Regions from separate parts of the Streptomyces sp. NPDC004111 genome, predicted to be linked through region 2. Evidence: riboswitches for the same ligand, from Rfam matches in the RefSeq annotation. Region 2 holds a riboswitch; the other holds the start of a gene.

Region 1 (7,584 bases), on a different contig from region 2:
GCCGCCGAGTCGCAGCAGTTCCTCTTCCACGCCCTGATCCAGCGCGCGGGCAACCGCTACGGCGCCCCCATGTTCGTCGGCACGTCCAACGCCGTGCGCATCAAGGCGCTGAAGCAGATCGGCGGTCTGTACGACTCGATCACCGAGGACATGGCGACCGGCTTCGAGATCCACCGCGCCAAGAACCCGGCGACGGGCAAGAAGTGGCGCTCGGTCTACACCCCCGACGTGCTGGCCGTCGGTGAGGGCCCCTCCGCCTGGACGGACTTCTTCACCCAGCAGCTCCGCTGGTCGCGCGGCACCTACGAGACGATCCTCAAGCAGTACTGGAAGGGCTGGGGCACGCTGCCCCCCGGCAAGCTCTTCAACTACACGATGATGATCATCTTCTACCCGATGTCCGCCATGAACTGGATCCTGGCCGCACTCTCCTGTGCGCTGTTCCTGGGCATGGGCGCCTCGGGTGTCCAGATCGACCCGGTCATCTGGATGATGCTGTACGGCAACGCCTCCGCGCTCCAGATCGGCCTCTACATCTGGAACCGCCGTCACAACGTGTCGCCGCACGAGCCCGAGGGCTCCGGCGGTCTGGCCGGCATGGCGATGTCCGCGATGTCCGCGCCGCTCTACGCGCGTGCGCTCATGGACTCCGTGCTGCGCCGCAAGTCCAGCTTCGTGGTGACGCCCAAGGGCGAGTCGGCGAGCCCCGACACCCTCTTCGGCACCTTCCGCATCCACCTGTTCTTCATCGCGATCTTCGCCGGGTCCATCGGCGTCTCGTTCTGGCGCGGCCACTCGCACCCGGCGATGGTCACCTGGGCGACGCTCGCCATGCTCATCACGGCGGCGCCGATCTTCGCCTGGCGGCTCGGCATGCGCGCGGAGAAGAAGAACGGCAAGCCCGGCCCGCAGCAGGGTCCCGGCTCCGCGGGCGGCACCCCGGAGTACGACCAGCAGCAGGCCTTCCCCGGCCAGGGGCAGTACGGCGACGGCGGCCACGCCCCGCAGCAGCGGCCGAGCTGGGCCCCCGCCGACCAGACCATGCAGATTTCTTCCCTTGGGGGACGTAAGAAATGAGTTTCCGTCCGAGCCGCCGGGCCAAACGCCTCTCCATCACGGCGGCCGTGGTCGTCGCCGTGGCGGCGTTCAACGGGCCCGCGCTGTACCGCTTCGGTTCGGAGCAGTACCACGAGTACAAGATCAACCGCCCCGAGTACAAGGCGGAGAACGGTCACTGGGACTTCCTGGACGTCCCGACCGACAAGAAGATCAACACGATCCACTCGGCACTGCTGCACACCGGCAAGGTCCTGCTGATCGCGGGTTCCGGCAACAACCAGAAGAACTTCGACGCGGGCAAGTTCGAGTCGGTCCTGTGGGACCCGAAGAACAACACGTACAAGATGATCAAGACCCCGAAGGACATGTTCTGTTCGGGTCACACGCAGCTCGGCGACGGCAAGCTCCTCGTCGCGGGCGGCACCAAGCGGTACGAGAAGCTCGAAGGTGACGTCACCAAGGCCGGCGGCCTGATGGTGGTGCACAACGAGAATCCCGACAAGCCGATAACGCTCCCCGCGGGCACGGTCTTCAAGGGCAAGAAGAACGGCAAGACGTACGTCTCCAAGGACCCGGTCCTGGTCGAGAAGGCCACCAAGGTCTTCGACAAGGCCACGGGGAAGTTCCTGCGCAACAACCCGGGGCTCGGCCGCATCTACGTCGAGGCCAAGCAGTCCGGCAAGCAGTACGAGTCCGGCGCCCAGGACAACTACGCCATCCCCTCGCTGACCGGCAAGGACGCCCAGAACACGTACGGCGTCGCCGAGAAGCTCGCCCTGGACAAGAAGGACTTCCAGGGCATCCGCGAGGCGTACGAGTTCGACCCGGTGGCGGAGAAGTACATCACCGTCGACCCGATGAACGAGGCGCGCTGGTACCCGTCGCTGACGACCCTGAAGGACGGCAAGGTCCTGGCGACCTCCGGCCTCGACGACATCGGCCAGATCGTCCCGGGCAAGGACGAGATCTACGACCCGAAGACGAAGACCTGGAAGTACACGGGCTTCGAGCGGCGGCTGCCGACGTACCCGTCGCTGTTCACGCTCAACAGCGGCAAGCTCATCTACACCGGCTCCAACGCGGGCTACGGCCCGGCGGACGTCGGCCGTGAGCCCGGCATCTGGGACCTGTCGAACAACAGCTTCAAGAAGATCCCGGGCATGAGCGACCCGGACCAGCTGGAGACCTCGGCCTCGGTCATGCTGCCGCCGGCACAGGACCAGCGGTTCATGGTCATCGGCGGCGGTGGCGTCGGCGAGTCGGAGAAGTCCTCGGAGAAGACCCGTCTGGTCGACGCCGACGACGCGAACCCGACCTTCAAGGACGGCCCCTCGCTCGACAAGGGCACCCGCTACCCCAGCGCCTCGCTGATGCCGGACGACACCGTCCTGATCACCGGCGGCTCCGAGGACTACCGCGGGCGCAGCGACTCCAACATCAAGGAGGCGCGTTCCTTCGACCCGAAGACCAACAAGCTCAAGCGGCTCGCCGACCCGGCAGTGGGGCGCAACTACCACTCCAGCTCGGTGCTGCTGCCCGACGGCCGCGTGATGGTGGCGGGCTCCGACTCGCTGTACGCGGACAAGGCCAACACCCGGCCCGGCGTCTTCGAGCAGCGCATCGAGATCTACACGCCGCCGTACCTGTACCGCGACTCGCGGCCCAAGCTGAACGACGGCCCGAAGAAGATCGCCCGGGGCGCCTCGGGCACCTTCACCTCGCAGCACGCGTCGTCCATCAAGTCGGCACGGCTGATGCGGCCGAGCGCGGTGACGCACATGACCGACATGGACCAGCGCAGCATCGCGCTGGACCTGAAGAAGACGGCCGACGGCATCACCGTCACCGTCCCGGAGAACCGCTCGCTGGTGCCCTCCGGGTACTACATGCTGTTCGTGACGGACGACCAGGGCACGCCTTCCGAGGCGGTCTGGGTCGAGGTCCCGTAGGACCGCGCGGGGCGCACGGCAGCGCACCGTGACGCACATACGAGTAAGGGGCGCCCTCCCGGAGGGCGCCCCTTACTCGTATGTGCTGCTGTCCTGCCGTACCGCTCCACAGGGCCGTGCTGCCCGGCGGGGGCTGTCCTCCCCCGCCGGGTGCGTGCGCTACTTGGCGTTCTTCGCCAGGCCCAGCGCGTAGTCCGCGAACCAGCGGCCGGCCTGCGGGCCGCCCTTGCACTCGCCGTCCGACTCACCGGGGCGCTTGACCCACAGGAAGGCGTGCACCTGCGGGTCACCGGTCTCGGTGGTGGGCGCCTCGCCCAGTGCCCGGCCCGGCGGGTTGCACCACGGGTCCTTGAGGCTCTTCTCCTGGACCGGGCCGTTGCCGTTGCGGCTGGTGTCGATGACGAAGGGCTTGTTGCCGACCTTCGCCGACAGCTCCTTGCCGTACTTCTTGCTCTCCTCGGTGGAGTAGAAGTTCGACACGTTCACCGAGAAGCCGTCGGCCGCGTCGATGCCCGACCACTTCAGCGGCTCGAAGATCTGGTCCGGCTTGCCCCAGCCCGCGTTGCCCGCGTCCAGGTAGACCTTGGTCTTCGGCTGCTGCTTCAGCGTCTTGATGGCGCCCTTGAGGAGGTCGTAGCGCTCCTCGTGGAACTTCTCCGGGGTGCACTGGTCGACCAGGTGCAGCACCGCGTCCGGCTCCAGGACGACGGTCGCCGGGCGGTCGCCGATGCCCTCGGCGACCTGCTTGATGAACTCCCGGTAGGCGTTGCCGTCGGCGGCGCCGCCGCCGGAGAACTGGCCGCAGTCGCGGTGCGGGATGTTGTAGACGACCAGGATCGCCTCGCGGTCCGCCTTGGCGGCGGCCTCGGTGAAGCCCTTGGCCTGCTCCTTGGCGTTCTCCGGGATCAGCCACTCGCCGGCCGGCTGCTGGGCGATCTTCCGGATCAGGTCCTTCTTGCCGCTGTCGCTCTCCTCGGCCAGCGCCTTGGCCGCCTTGGAGTCCGGATTGACCCAGAAGGGGTCGTTGCCCTTGGGCTGCTGGGACACCGGCGCGTTGCTCCCCGAGCCCCCGCCCGAGCCGCCGTCCCCACCGTCCGAGGAGCAGCCGGTGAGCAGCAGGGCGGCCCCCACCGCGACCGCTCCCAGTGCTCGCACACGTCCGCTGTAACTGCCGTACATCGACTCCCCCTTGGGCGCCTTGTGAAGACTGACCGTCTCGAAGCTGACTTGATTCCGAGGCAACCCCCCAGGCGCCCCTGCCCGGACACAACCGGTCGAATCCATCCTGACACACCAGCGGTCACCCTCAGCAGCCGCGCCCGCTTCGTCGCTGAGCTGTTGCACCGCGTTCAACCTGCCTCTTTGGGGGCACACGGCTACGATGAAGCACTCCTGGCTGCCCGCCGCGAGGCACTTCGCAGGACTCTTCAGGACTCTTCACAGTTGTCCGCCCGGGGACCGCTCGGGAACTCGTCGGGAACCTTCAGGAGGAGGGCGTGGCCACCGCCCGTATGACCGCCCTGCTCGACGAGCTGGCGCTGCACCGCACCGCCGTGCTCGACGAGTCCTTCGCCCGCCGTTGCGCCCTGGCGCTGGGGGTGGACGGGCTCGCCGTCACCCTCGTCGTGGAGGACCTCCAGGGTGAGCCGGTGTGGCTCTCCGGGCCGCGGGCGGCGGCCCTCGAAGACCTGCAGTTCACCCTCGGCGAGGGGCCGGGGCCCGACGCGGTGCGCACCGGCCGGCTGGTGCTGGACGGCGACCTGGAGCGGGTTCCCGGGGGGCGGTGGCCGGGTTTCCTGCCCGCCGCGCAGAAGCTCGGGCTGCGGGCCGTGTTCGCCGTGCCGCTGCAGATCGGGGCGATCCTGGTGGGGTCGCTGACCTGTCACCGCGACGCCCCCGGCCCGCTCGCGGACGACTCCCTCACCGACGTGCTGGTCCTCGCCGACGCGCTGACGCTCACCCTGCTCGACAGTGCGCCCGGCGCGCCGGCCGGGGAGGGCACCGGTCCGCCGCCGGAGGCCGGCGGCTGGCTGGCGCAGGACGCGGCGCTCTACCGTGCCGAGGTGCACCAGGCCACCGGCATGATCGCGGTACGGCTCGCGGTGTCTCCGGCGGTGGCACTGGCCCGGCTGCGGGCGTACGCGTACGCCGCCGAACGGCCCATCCTGGAGGTGGCGGCGGACGTGGTGGCCCGTCGGCTGCTCTTCACCCAGGACGGCGCCCTCCAGGACGGCGACGGTACGGAGCAGGCACGATGATCCTGTGGCAGCGCCCGGCGCGGGCCACCCGGCAGCACGACAGATGTGGGTGACAACGCATGGACAGCTATGGCCGAGAACAGAAGATCGCGACGGCCTTCGTCGAGGCCACCGACACCCTGGTCGACGACTTCGACGTGATCGACTTCCTCCACTGGTCGGCGGCCCGCTGCGTCGAGCTGCTCGACGTGTCGGCGGCCGGACTGATGCTGACCGACCAGCGCGGGCAGCTGCGCGCGGTGGCGTCCTCCGACGAGCGCGCCCGGCTGTTCGGCCTGCTGGAGATCCAGCAGGAGGAGGGCCCCTGCCTGGACTGCTTCCGGGGCCGGCGGCCGGTCGCGCCGCTCGCGCTGTCGTCCGCGGCGGCGCGGGAGCGCTGGCCGGTGTTCGCGCCGCGCGCGGCGGCGTACGGCTTCGGGTCGACGTACGCGGTGCCGCTGCGGCTGCGCGAGACGGTCATCGGCGCGCTGAACCTCTTCGCCGGTCCGGACGGGGCCGGTACGGCGCCGCAGGAGCTGCAGCTCGCGCAGGCGCTGGCGGACACCGCGACCCTGGGCGTCCTCCAGCAGCGCACCGTCCGGCACGACGAGCTGCTGGCCGGTCAGGTCCAGTCCGCGCTCACCGGCCGGGTCCGGCTGGACCAGGCCAAGGGCATGCTGGCGGAACAGTGGGGGCTCTCGGTGGACGAGGCGTTCGACGCGCTGCGGAGCCACGCGGAGCGCGCCGGGCGGCCGGTGTCCGAAGTGGCGATGGATCTCGTACGGGGCAGCCTGGACGTGGCGTCGGTGCCCGCCGGGAAGCCGGGCGGGGGCCGGAGCGGAGAGCAGAGGGCCCGGTGAGGCCGTACGGGACACTCGGAGCGACTTTGCAGTGACTTTGCGTCAATTACCCTATGGAGTACGGGGCTTGCCCGCTCTAGAGTATTCCTGAGGCCCCAGCCCCCGGCCCGTAGAGCCGAGTTGGACTTTCCAGAACCTCCCGCACAGACGCCGGGCTTCTCCCGCAGTCCGTGCGCGTGCGGTCGAGGACCAGCCCGGTCGGCGGCTCCGGGGGGAGCGAGCAGCCGACCGGGCCAGGTGCTGTCGCAAACGTTCCCGGTGCCCCGCGCCGCCCCTCCTGCCCTTCCCGTGCCGTCCCCCCTCCCGTGCCGCCGCCCCTTCCCGTGCCGTCCCCGGCGGGCGTTCCCGGGGCGCCATTGACAGTGCACTGCCAGGCTGGGACTCTCCGGAGGACAACTCCACACTTCGAGGCGACGGTGAACAGGAACTCCGGTGCGATTCCGGGGCGGTCCCGCCACTGTGACCACACCTGCCACGGTGTGGAAGTCAGGAACTGACCCGTCGTCCTCCTGCTCATGGGGCGTGGAAACCCCAGAAGGAGGCACCACCCTAATGTCTGCGTCTGCCCAGCAGTCCGCCCAGAGCGGCGATCTCGCGTCCGCGACCACCCGCACCCGGGATCTGCTGATCCTCGTCGCCGCGGTGATCGTCGCGCTGATCGCGCTGTACGCCGTGTTCATGGACAACGGCCACATCATCTCCGCCACCGGCAGCTACCTGCACGAGTTCTCGCACGACGGCCGGCACCTCTTCGGTGCCCCCTGCCACTGATCGGGGCCGGACGCACCATGAGCAACCCCACTCTCACCCTGCTCGGCCGCTCCCTCGCGGCGGGCGGGGCCGCAGGCCTGGTCACGGGCCTGTTCTCACTGCTGCTGGCCGAACCGGTGATGGACCGCGCGATCGTCCTCGAAGAGGCGCGCTCGGCGAAGGCGGAGGCGGCCGAGCACGCGCACGCGGCGGCGGGCGCCGTCGCCGACCACCACGAGGAGCTGTTCTCGCGCGGCCAGCAGCACTTCGGTCTGGTCGTCACGGCGATCGTCGCGGGCCTCGCCATGGGCGCGCTGTTCGCGGTCGCCTACGCGCTGGTGCACCGCCGCACCGGGTTCCTGGTCCGGGCCTGGCCGCGGGCGCTGGCCTTCTGCGCCGCCGCGTTCGTCGCGGTGGCCCTGCTGCCCGGACTGCGCTACCCGGCCGCCCCGCCCGGGGTCGGCGACGCGAACACCGTCGGGGAGCGGCAGCAGTTGTGGCTGGCCGCCGTCGTGATCGGCATCCTCGGCATGCTGCTGGCCTGGCAGGTGTACGTACGTCTCGCGGGCCGGGCCGAGCCGCTGCGGCACGGTGCGGTCTTCCTGACCGGGGCCGCCACCCTCGCGGTGCTGTTCCTGCTGCCGGACAACCCGGACGAGGTCCCGGTGCCGGCCGCCCTGCTGTGGGACTTCCGCGTCCTGTCGCTGGGCTCGCAGCTGCTGCTGTGGG
Region 2 (7,584 bases):
GGGGCGGGGGCCGGGGCCCGCGCGGCGTCACACGGGGACACGCGGGGTCACGCCCGCACGGCGTCACACGGCGACACGCGGGGTCACGCCTGCTGGGCCGCCGCGAAGGTCAGCTTGTCGGGGCTGACCACGGTCCGCACCCCACGGATCAGCCCGTCCCTGAACTCCGGCACCACGACGGCGAACAGCACCGGCGCCGCACCACCGGGAGTGCCGGCAGCAGCGGGCTCGCGGGGATCACCGGCATCGGCGCCCGTGTGCACGAGCACCGCCGTCTCCCCGTTCACCTCGTCGAACTCGAACCGGAACCGCGAGGCGTCGAGCTGCTCCGCCATGCCGAGCAGATAGCGGACCACCTTGTCCCGGCCGAGGATCGGCCTGCGGGCCGCGGTCACCTTGCCGCCGCCGTCGGCCCAGGCGATCACGTCGTCGGCGAGGAGCGCCTCAAGCCCGGCCATGTCCCCCTCGACCGTGGCCGCGAAGAACCGCTCGACCAGCTTCTTCCGCTGCTGCTCGTCGACCTCGAAGTGCCTTCGGGGGTGGCCGAGTTGGGTCTGTGCCCGGCGCAGCAGCTGCCGGGAGTGGGCCTCCTCGACACCGACCGCCTCGGCGATCTCCCGGTGGCTGTGCCCGAACGCCTCGCGCAGGACGAACACCGCGCGCTCGGCCGGAGTGAGCCGCTCCATCAGGGTGAGCAGGGCGAACGTCACCGACTCGCGCTGCTCGGCGGTCTCCAGCGGGCCGAGCCGGTCGGCACCGCCGTGGCCGGCCGCCGCGCCGGTGAGCACGGGCTCGGGGAGCCAGGGCCCGACGTACCGTTCGCGCCGGGCGCGGGCGGAGGTGAGGTGGTTGATGCAGAGGTTGGTCATGACCTTGGTCAGCCAGGCGGCCGGCGTACGGACGGCGGAGGCGTCGGCCGCGCTCCAGCGCAGATAGGTGTCCTGCACGATGTCCTCGGCCTCGCTCGCGGACCCCAGCATCCGGTACGCGAGCGAGAAGAGCCGTGACCGGTGCGCCTCGAACTCCGCGACAGCTTCAGCTTCCTTCGTGGTCATACCCCGCAGCATGCCAGGCCGGGCCGCTCAGCGGGACGAGCGGGGCGGCTGCGCGAGTCCGCCGACGAACTCCGCCCCGGCGAACAGCAGCGGGGTCGGGGCCACGCCGGTGATGCGCTGTGCGAGGGCGAAGGCCGCTTCGGTGTGCCCGCGACGGGGGCGGTCCTCGGCGTCGCTGAGGTCGAAGCCGGACTCCCGCATGGCGGTGAGGAGTTCGTCGGGGTGGCTGCCGTCGCGCTGGTGGGGGAAGAGCGGCTCGAAGTGGAGGCGGGTGGTGCCGTCCCGGTACCACTTGAAGTGGTCCACCGCGTTGATGTTGCGGAAGTGCGAGACCACCGTGCGTCCGCGCGACAGCGGGAGCGCGACCTCGTCGGTGATGCCCAGGAAGCCGTTGTACTCGACCATCAGCGACCAGTCGCCGACCGGGGCCGCCGCCACGAGCAGCCGCTCGCCGTCCTCCATGTCCCATACGTCGTAGGAGGGTTCGCACAGATCCTCCACGCCCGTCGTCCGCTCCCCGGGCTCCGCGCCGAGCGCCCGGAGCAGCTCTTCGGGGGTGATCGCCTCGACCAGCGTGACGCAGTACGCCTCCAGCAGGGACGCGTACTGCTCCCTGATCCAGGCGAAGTCGGCGGCGGTCGTGGTGGGAACGGTGCTGTCGGTCATGCCCCCAGCATCGCAGCCACCACCGACAACGCCGTGCGCGGCCCCGCCGTCCCACCGGGCGAAGCCGTTCCGGCGCCCGCAGCCGCCGGAGGGCCCCCGCGCCGTACCGGTTAAGCTGCAAGCGCCCCACGGGGGAAGTCCGGTCGAAGTCCGGCGCTGACCCGCAACGGTAAGGCGGAGCCCAGGTGGCTCCGTAAGCCCGATCACCCGTGGCGGTGAAGGCTCCTGTCAATTCGCCGTGGACTGCGATGAGGTGCTGTTCCGGCGCCCGGCGTCCGGGCCGCCCCTTGGGTTGCGTACGTGCACGGCCCGAGGCGAAAGCGATCCCCGCCTGTGGCCACGTCGTCCCCGATACGCACGACCGGAGCCGATTCCGGTTCCGGACCCGACCCCGGGTCGGCCGGACCGCCCGCGCACTCCCGGCGGGTGCCGCTGCCGCTGCTGCTCGGAGGGCTGGGCGGCGCGCTGCTGGTCTCCCTCGTCTGCGGGGCCGGGATCGGGGCCTCCGGGCTCTCCTGGGACGAGGTGCTGCGCTATCTGTGGGCAGGGCTGAGCGGTGGCCGCATCGCGCCGGAGGAGGTGCCCGCGTACACGATCGTCTGGGAGCTGCGCTTCCCGCGCGCCGTGCTGGCGGCCGTGGTCGGGGCGGGGCTGTCCGCCATCGGGGTCGCGGTGCAGGCGATGGTGCGCAACGCGCTGGCCGATCCGTTCGTGCTGGGCATCTCCTCGGGCGCCGCCGTCGGCGCCAACGCGGTACTGATCTTCGGGGCGTTCGGGGCGCTCGGGGTGTGGGCGCTGTCGGGCGCCGCGTTCGTGTCGGCGCTGCTGGCGATGGTGCTGGTGTACGCGGTCGCGCGGACGCCGCGCGGGCTGACACCGCTCCGGCTGGTGCTGACCGGGACGGCGATGTACTACGGGTTCTCGGCCGTCACCACCTTCATGGTGTTCGCCGCCGAGCGGGGCGAGGCGGCCCGTTCCGCGATGATGTGGCTGCTCGGCAGTCTCGGCGGGGCCAACTGGGCCTCCGTACCGGTCGCGGCGGGCGCCGTGCTCGGCGGGCTCGTCCACCTCGGCTGGTCGGCGCGCAGGCTCAACGCGCTGGCCATGGGCGACGAGACGGCGGCGGCGCTGGGCGTGGACCCGGAGCGGCTGCGCAAGGAGCTGTTCCTGGTGTCGGCGGCCGTGACGGGCGCGGTGGTCGCGGTCAGCGGGGCGATCGGGTTCGTCGGGCTGATGGTCCCGCACGCGGTACGGATGCTGGTCGGCGCGGACCACCGCAAGCTGCTGGCCGTCGCGCCGCTCGCCGGCGCCGTGCTGCTGATCTGGGTGGACGTGCTCTCGCGGGTGGTGCTCGCCCCCGTCGAACTGCCTTTGGGCGTGCTCACGGCGGCCGTCGGCGTGCCGTGCTTCGTGCTGCTGATGCGGCGCCGTTCCTACACCTTCGGGGGTGCCTGATGAGGGTCGACGTCGAGGACCTGTCGGTCGAGATCGGCGGGGCGAGGCTGGTGGCGGACATCACGCTGCGGGCGGCCGACGGACAGGTCGTCGGGCTGGTCGGACCCAACGGCAGTGGCAAGTCCACCCTGTTGCGGTGCGTGTACCGGGCGCTGCGCCCCTCGGCCGGCACAGTCCGGCTCGACGGCGACGACCTGTCGGGGCTGAGCGCGCGGGAGGGCGCCAGGCGGCTGGCCGCGCTGCCGCAGGAGGCGGTCACCGAGTTCGACTTCACGGTGGCCGAGGTGGTGGCGATGGGACGGCTGCCGCACCAGCGGTCGGTGGCCAGGGCCACCGCGGAGGACCGGCGGGTGTGTGCGGAGGCGCTGGAACGGGTGGGGGCGGACCGGCTCGCGGACCGCGGCTTCCTGACCCTCTCCGGCGGCGAGAAGCAGCGGGTGCTGATCGCCCGCGCGCTCGCCCAGCAGCCGAAGGTGCTCGTCCTGGACGAGCCGACCAACCACCTCGACATCGCCCAGCAGCTGGAGGTCCTGGCGCTGGTCGGGGACAGCGGGACAACCGTGCTCACCGCCCTGCACGACCTCAACCTCGCTGCCCTGCACTGCGATCTGCTGTACGTCGTCGCGGGCGGCCGGATCGTCGCCGACGGGCCGCCGCACGAGGTGCTGACGCAGGAGCTGCTGGCGGACGTCTTCGGCGTACGGGCGCACCGGGTGCGGCATCCGGAGACGGGCGCGGTGCAGCTGCTCTTCGACCGGCTGACGACGAGGGCGGTGGTGGACCGGCCGACCAAATGCCCGGCCTCCGGTTCCGCGGCGCCGGCGCCCTCCGCCTCCGTGACGACTCCACTCCCGTGACGACGGCGCTCCCGTGACGACAGCGCTCCCTTGGCGCCCGCGTCCCGCACGTCCCTCCTTACGTCCCTCCGTCCGTCCTGCCCGCTGTCACTCCGTCCCCCACGCCCACTCCTGAAGGAGCCGTCGCACGTCATGCGTCACCACCGTCCCCTGAACCCCGTACGCCCCGCCGCTCTCGCGGTCGCTCTCACCACCTCCCTCCTCCTCACCGGCTGCGGTGCGGACGTCGCCCCCAGGGCCGCCGACAAGGCCGCGGCCGGCAGCCACTACCCCGTGACCGTCGACAACTGCGGGCAGCGAAAGCAGTTCGACAAGGCCCCGCAGCGCGTGGTGACCAATGACGTGGGCATCACCGAGATCATGTTCGCGCTGGGGCTGGCCGACCGGATGGCGGGCTTCGTGATGCCGGAGGACAAGGGGGACCTCAGCTCCGTTCCCTGGAAGGACGGCTACCAGAAGGCCAAGTGGCTCTCGAAGAAGACGATCAACAAGGAGCTGGTCCTGGACGCCCGCGCCGACCTGGTCTTCGCGGGCTGGAACTACGGCTTCAACGAGGGCGAGGGCTTCACCCCGGCCGCGCTCGCCAAGGTGGGCGTCGACTCGTACCTGCTGAGCGAGTCGTGCCGCAACGGACGCGGCACGGCGCGCGGCGTCATGCCGCCGCTCGACGCGCTCTACACCGACCTGCGGAACCTGGGGAAGGTCTTCGACGTGGAGGAGCGGGCCGAGGCCCTGGTGGCGAAGTTCCGCAAGCAGGTCGCGGACGCGGAGGCCAGGGCGTTGAAGGGCAAGGACCGGCCGCGCGTCTTCCTCTACGACGGCGGCGAGGACAAGCCGTTCACCTCGGGCCTCTACGCCGCCCCGCACGACATCATCACCAGGGCGGGCGGCGACCACGTGATGAAGGACCTCAAGGACAGCTGGGCGACGGTGGGCTGGGAGACCGTCGTGGCGCGCGACCCCGAGGTGATCGTGATCAACAACTACGGGGACACGAGTGCCGAGCAGAAGCGGAAGTTCCTGACGTCGTACCCGCCGCTGGCCAATGTGTCGGCCGTGAAGAACGACCGGATCGTCGTCCTCGACTACGCGGAACTGGTCGAGAGCCCGCGCAACCCGGCGGCCATCGCCTCCCTCGCGGACGACCTCAGGGGCTTCGCCGCACGCTGACCGCCGCCCGGCCAGCCGCCCCACGCTGTCGGCCGGGCTGTCGGCCGCCCCGCCACGCTGTCCGCCGGGCTGTCGGCCGGTCCGCAGGTCCGCCGGGTTGTCGACCGGTCCGCAGGTCCGCCGGGTTGTCGGCCGGGCCGGCGCGCTAGCGCCCGGTCCGCCGGGCGGCCGTCGGGCCCGCCGCCCGTCCGGCGGTGAGCGCCTCGTCCGCCGCGGCGAGGATGCTGCCGAAGGCGCGGGCGATCAGGGGCCGTGCGACCGAGCGGGCGAAGGCCTTCCCGACGAGCGGCAGCGGCACCTCGAAGGCGGTCGTCCAGAGGACCTCGGTGCCGCCCTCGACCTCGGCGAAGGTCATCCGCCCCAGCTCGTGCCGGGCGGGCGGGAAGCTGCGCTCGACGGTGTAGTCGAAGTCGTACGGCGGGTGGTAGGCGGTGATCCGCTCGCGGAACCAGCCGATGGTCCAGGTGTGCAGCCGTACGGCGCCGACGCCGTACGGCGCCCCGGCCCCCGGGCGGGCCAGCCGGGCCCTGAGGATGAAGGGCGAGCGGGTGTAGTGGGTACTGACGGCGCACCAGTCGAACACGTCGGCGATCGGCGCGGCGATGACACGTCGTACGGTCAGGGTCTCCATGGCCGTCTTCCTCTCCTGGGTCCTGCGGCCTGCCGCGGCGCGAGGTCCGCACCGCGTCCGTCCATCCCCTTGACCGGACGGCACCCGCATCCGTGACACGGGCGAAGGTGACCCGGGTCACAGTTGGCGGTGGGCCGGTGTCACCGGGCCGTGCCCGCCAGCAGCCAGCGCCGTACCGGCACCTCCAGCAGGACCCGGTGTCCCCCGGGCCGCTCCGGGGCGGTGACGTCCCAGTCGTACTTCGCGGCGAAGGCGGCGGCCACGTCCGCCGGGAACCCCGTGCGGTGCGCGGTCGCCCGGCCCTCGGCCACGACCGGCCGGCCCCCGTCCTCCAGGGCGAGCGAGACCTCCGGGGACCTCTCGACGTTGCGGACCTTGACCGAGCCGCCGTCCGTGCCGATCCACCAGCGGTCCCGTACGAAGACGAACCAGACCGGGGTCGTATGGGGCGTGCCGTCCGGACGCACCGTGCACAGCCAGACGTTCCGCTCCTCCCGCAGGCGTGGCAGCAGGGCGGGGGCGGGCGGCGGCACGGAATCGGTCATGGGAGCCATGGGGACACCTCATCATCCGCGCCCGCACAGGAGTGCGCCGGGCGGGGGACTCCCCCGCCCGGCGCACACGCCCCGCCCGTGCCCCTACTGCTTGCCCGCGCCCGCCTCCAGCGGGCGGACCCGCAGCAGGGCCCGGGTCGGCAGGCCCATGGACAGGACGGTCAGGAGGACCGCCCCGGCGGCCAGCGGCGCGGCCACCACCAGGGGGATGTGCGGGCCGGCGCCGGTCACTCCGCGGGCGATCGGCAGCAGCGTCGTCCAGGCGATGCCGGCGCCGAGCAGCAGCCCGGTGGCGGCCACCACGAGGGCCTCCCAGCGCATCATGCCCTTGACCTGGCGGCGGGTGGTGCCGGAGAGGCGGAGCAGGCCGACCTCACGGCGGCGGTCGAGAACCGTCATGACCAGGGTGTTGGCGGCGGAGATCGCGGCGAATCCGCCGAGGACCGCGGCCATCACGGTGTTGGCCCAGGAGCCGAGTTCCTGCGCGAGGTCGGCCTGGACGCCGTACCCGGCGGCGTCGGTGACCGTCGCGGCGGGGGTCAGCTTCCCCAGCGCTCCGGCGAGCGCGGCACCGTCGGCGCCGGGCTTCGCGGCGATCAGGACCTGGGTGTCGTACGGGGTGGTGACGTGCGCGGCCAGGGCGGCGCGCGGCATCAGCACCTGGCCGACGCCCAGGCCCCGGGTGTACGTCGCCACCAGCCGGGGGGTGACGTGGGTGCCGTCGCCGAGCCGGAGCGGGACCCGGTCGCCGGTCTTGACGTCGAGGTTGTCGGCGAGCCCGGCGTCCAGGGCGACCGTGTCGCGGCCGGTGCCCAGCGCGGCGAGGGAGCCGGTGCGCACTCCCAGGTCGAGGACCTCGGGCAGGTTCGCCGGGTTGCCCGAGACGCCGAGGGTGGTGGCCGTGACCAGGTTGTCCATGGACTCGTAGACCGTGCCGGTGCGGAGGATTCCGGTGGCGCTCGCCACCCCCGGGAGGGCAGCGGCCCGGTCGGCCGTCCCGGCCGGGAGACCGGGGCCCGCGGGGTCGGCGGGGGCCAGTACGTGGTCGGCGGTCACGGCGTCGGCGACGTTCCTGGCGGAGGCCTCCCGGATGGTGCTCTGCAGGAAGACGAGCGTGCCGCAGAAGGCGATCACCATCACCAGCGGGGTGATCGCGGACGCCAGCCGGTGCGCGTTGGCCGAGGAGTTGTCGGCCG

The links. A riboswitch is a leader RNA that binds a small molecule or an ion and turns the genes downstream of it on or off. The one in region 2 is predicted to bind cobalamin.
Region 1: it holds a riboswitch for cobalamin, as region 2 does, so the genes downstream of both, ACFYVL_RS22305 (CbtB-domain containing protein) here and ACFYVL_RS03835 (FecCD family ABC transporter permease) in region 2, are expected to answer to the same signal.

What each region holds. Positions count from the first base shown of each region.
Region 1 covers NZ_JBIAMU010000011.1:147,369-154,952, forward strand. Annotated here, with positions in the region: gene ACFYVL_RS22280 (glycosyltransferase family 2 protein) at 1-1,077, shown strand, start outside; gene ACFYVL_RS22285 (galactose oxidase-like domain-containing protein) at 1,074-3,008, shown strand; gene ACFYVL_RS22290 (glycoside hydrolase family 6 protein) at 3,168-4,187, opposite strand; gene ACFYVL_RS22295 (ANTAR domain-containing protein) at 4,505-5,266, shown strand; gene ACFYVL_RS22300 (GAF and ANTAR domain-containing protein) at 5,326-6,105, shown strand; cobalamin riboswitch at 6,482-6,626, shown strand; gene ACFYVL_RS22305 (CbtB-domain containing protein) at 6,658-6,876, shown strand; gene ACFYVL_RS22310 (CbtA family protein) at 6,894-7,584, shown strand, end outside.
Region 2 covers NZ_JBIAMU010000001.1:855,816-863,399, reverse strand. Annotated here, with positions in the region: gene sigJ (RNA polymerase sigma factor SigJ) at 84-1,055, opposite strand; gene ACFYVL_RS03840 (DUF6461 domain-containing protein) at 1,083-1,721, opposite strand; cobalamin riboswitch at 1,806-1,951, shown strand; gene ACFYVL_RS03835 (FecCD family ABC transporter permease) at 2,148-3,176, shown strand; gene ACFYVL_RS03830 (ABC transporter ATP-binding protein) at 3,176-4,033, shown strand; gene ACFYVL_RS03825 (ABC transporter substrate-binding protein) at 4,166-5,203, shown strand; gene ACFYVL_RS03820 (SRPBCC family protein) at 5,349-5,834, opposite strand; gene ACFYVL_RS03815 (pyridoxamine 5'-phosphate oxidase family protein) at 5,975-6,388, opposite strand; gene ACFYVL_RS03810 (FtsX-like permease family protein) at 6,473-7,584, opposite strand, start outside.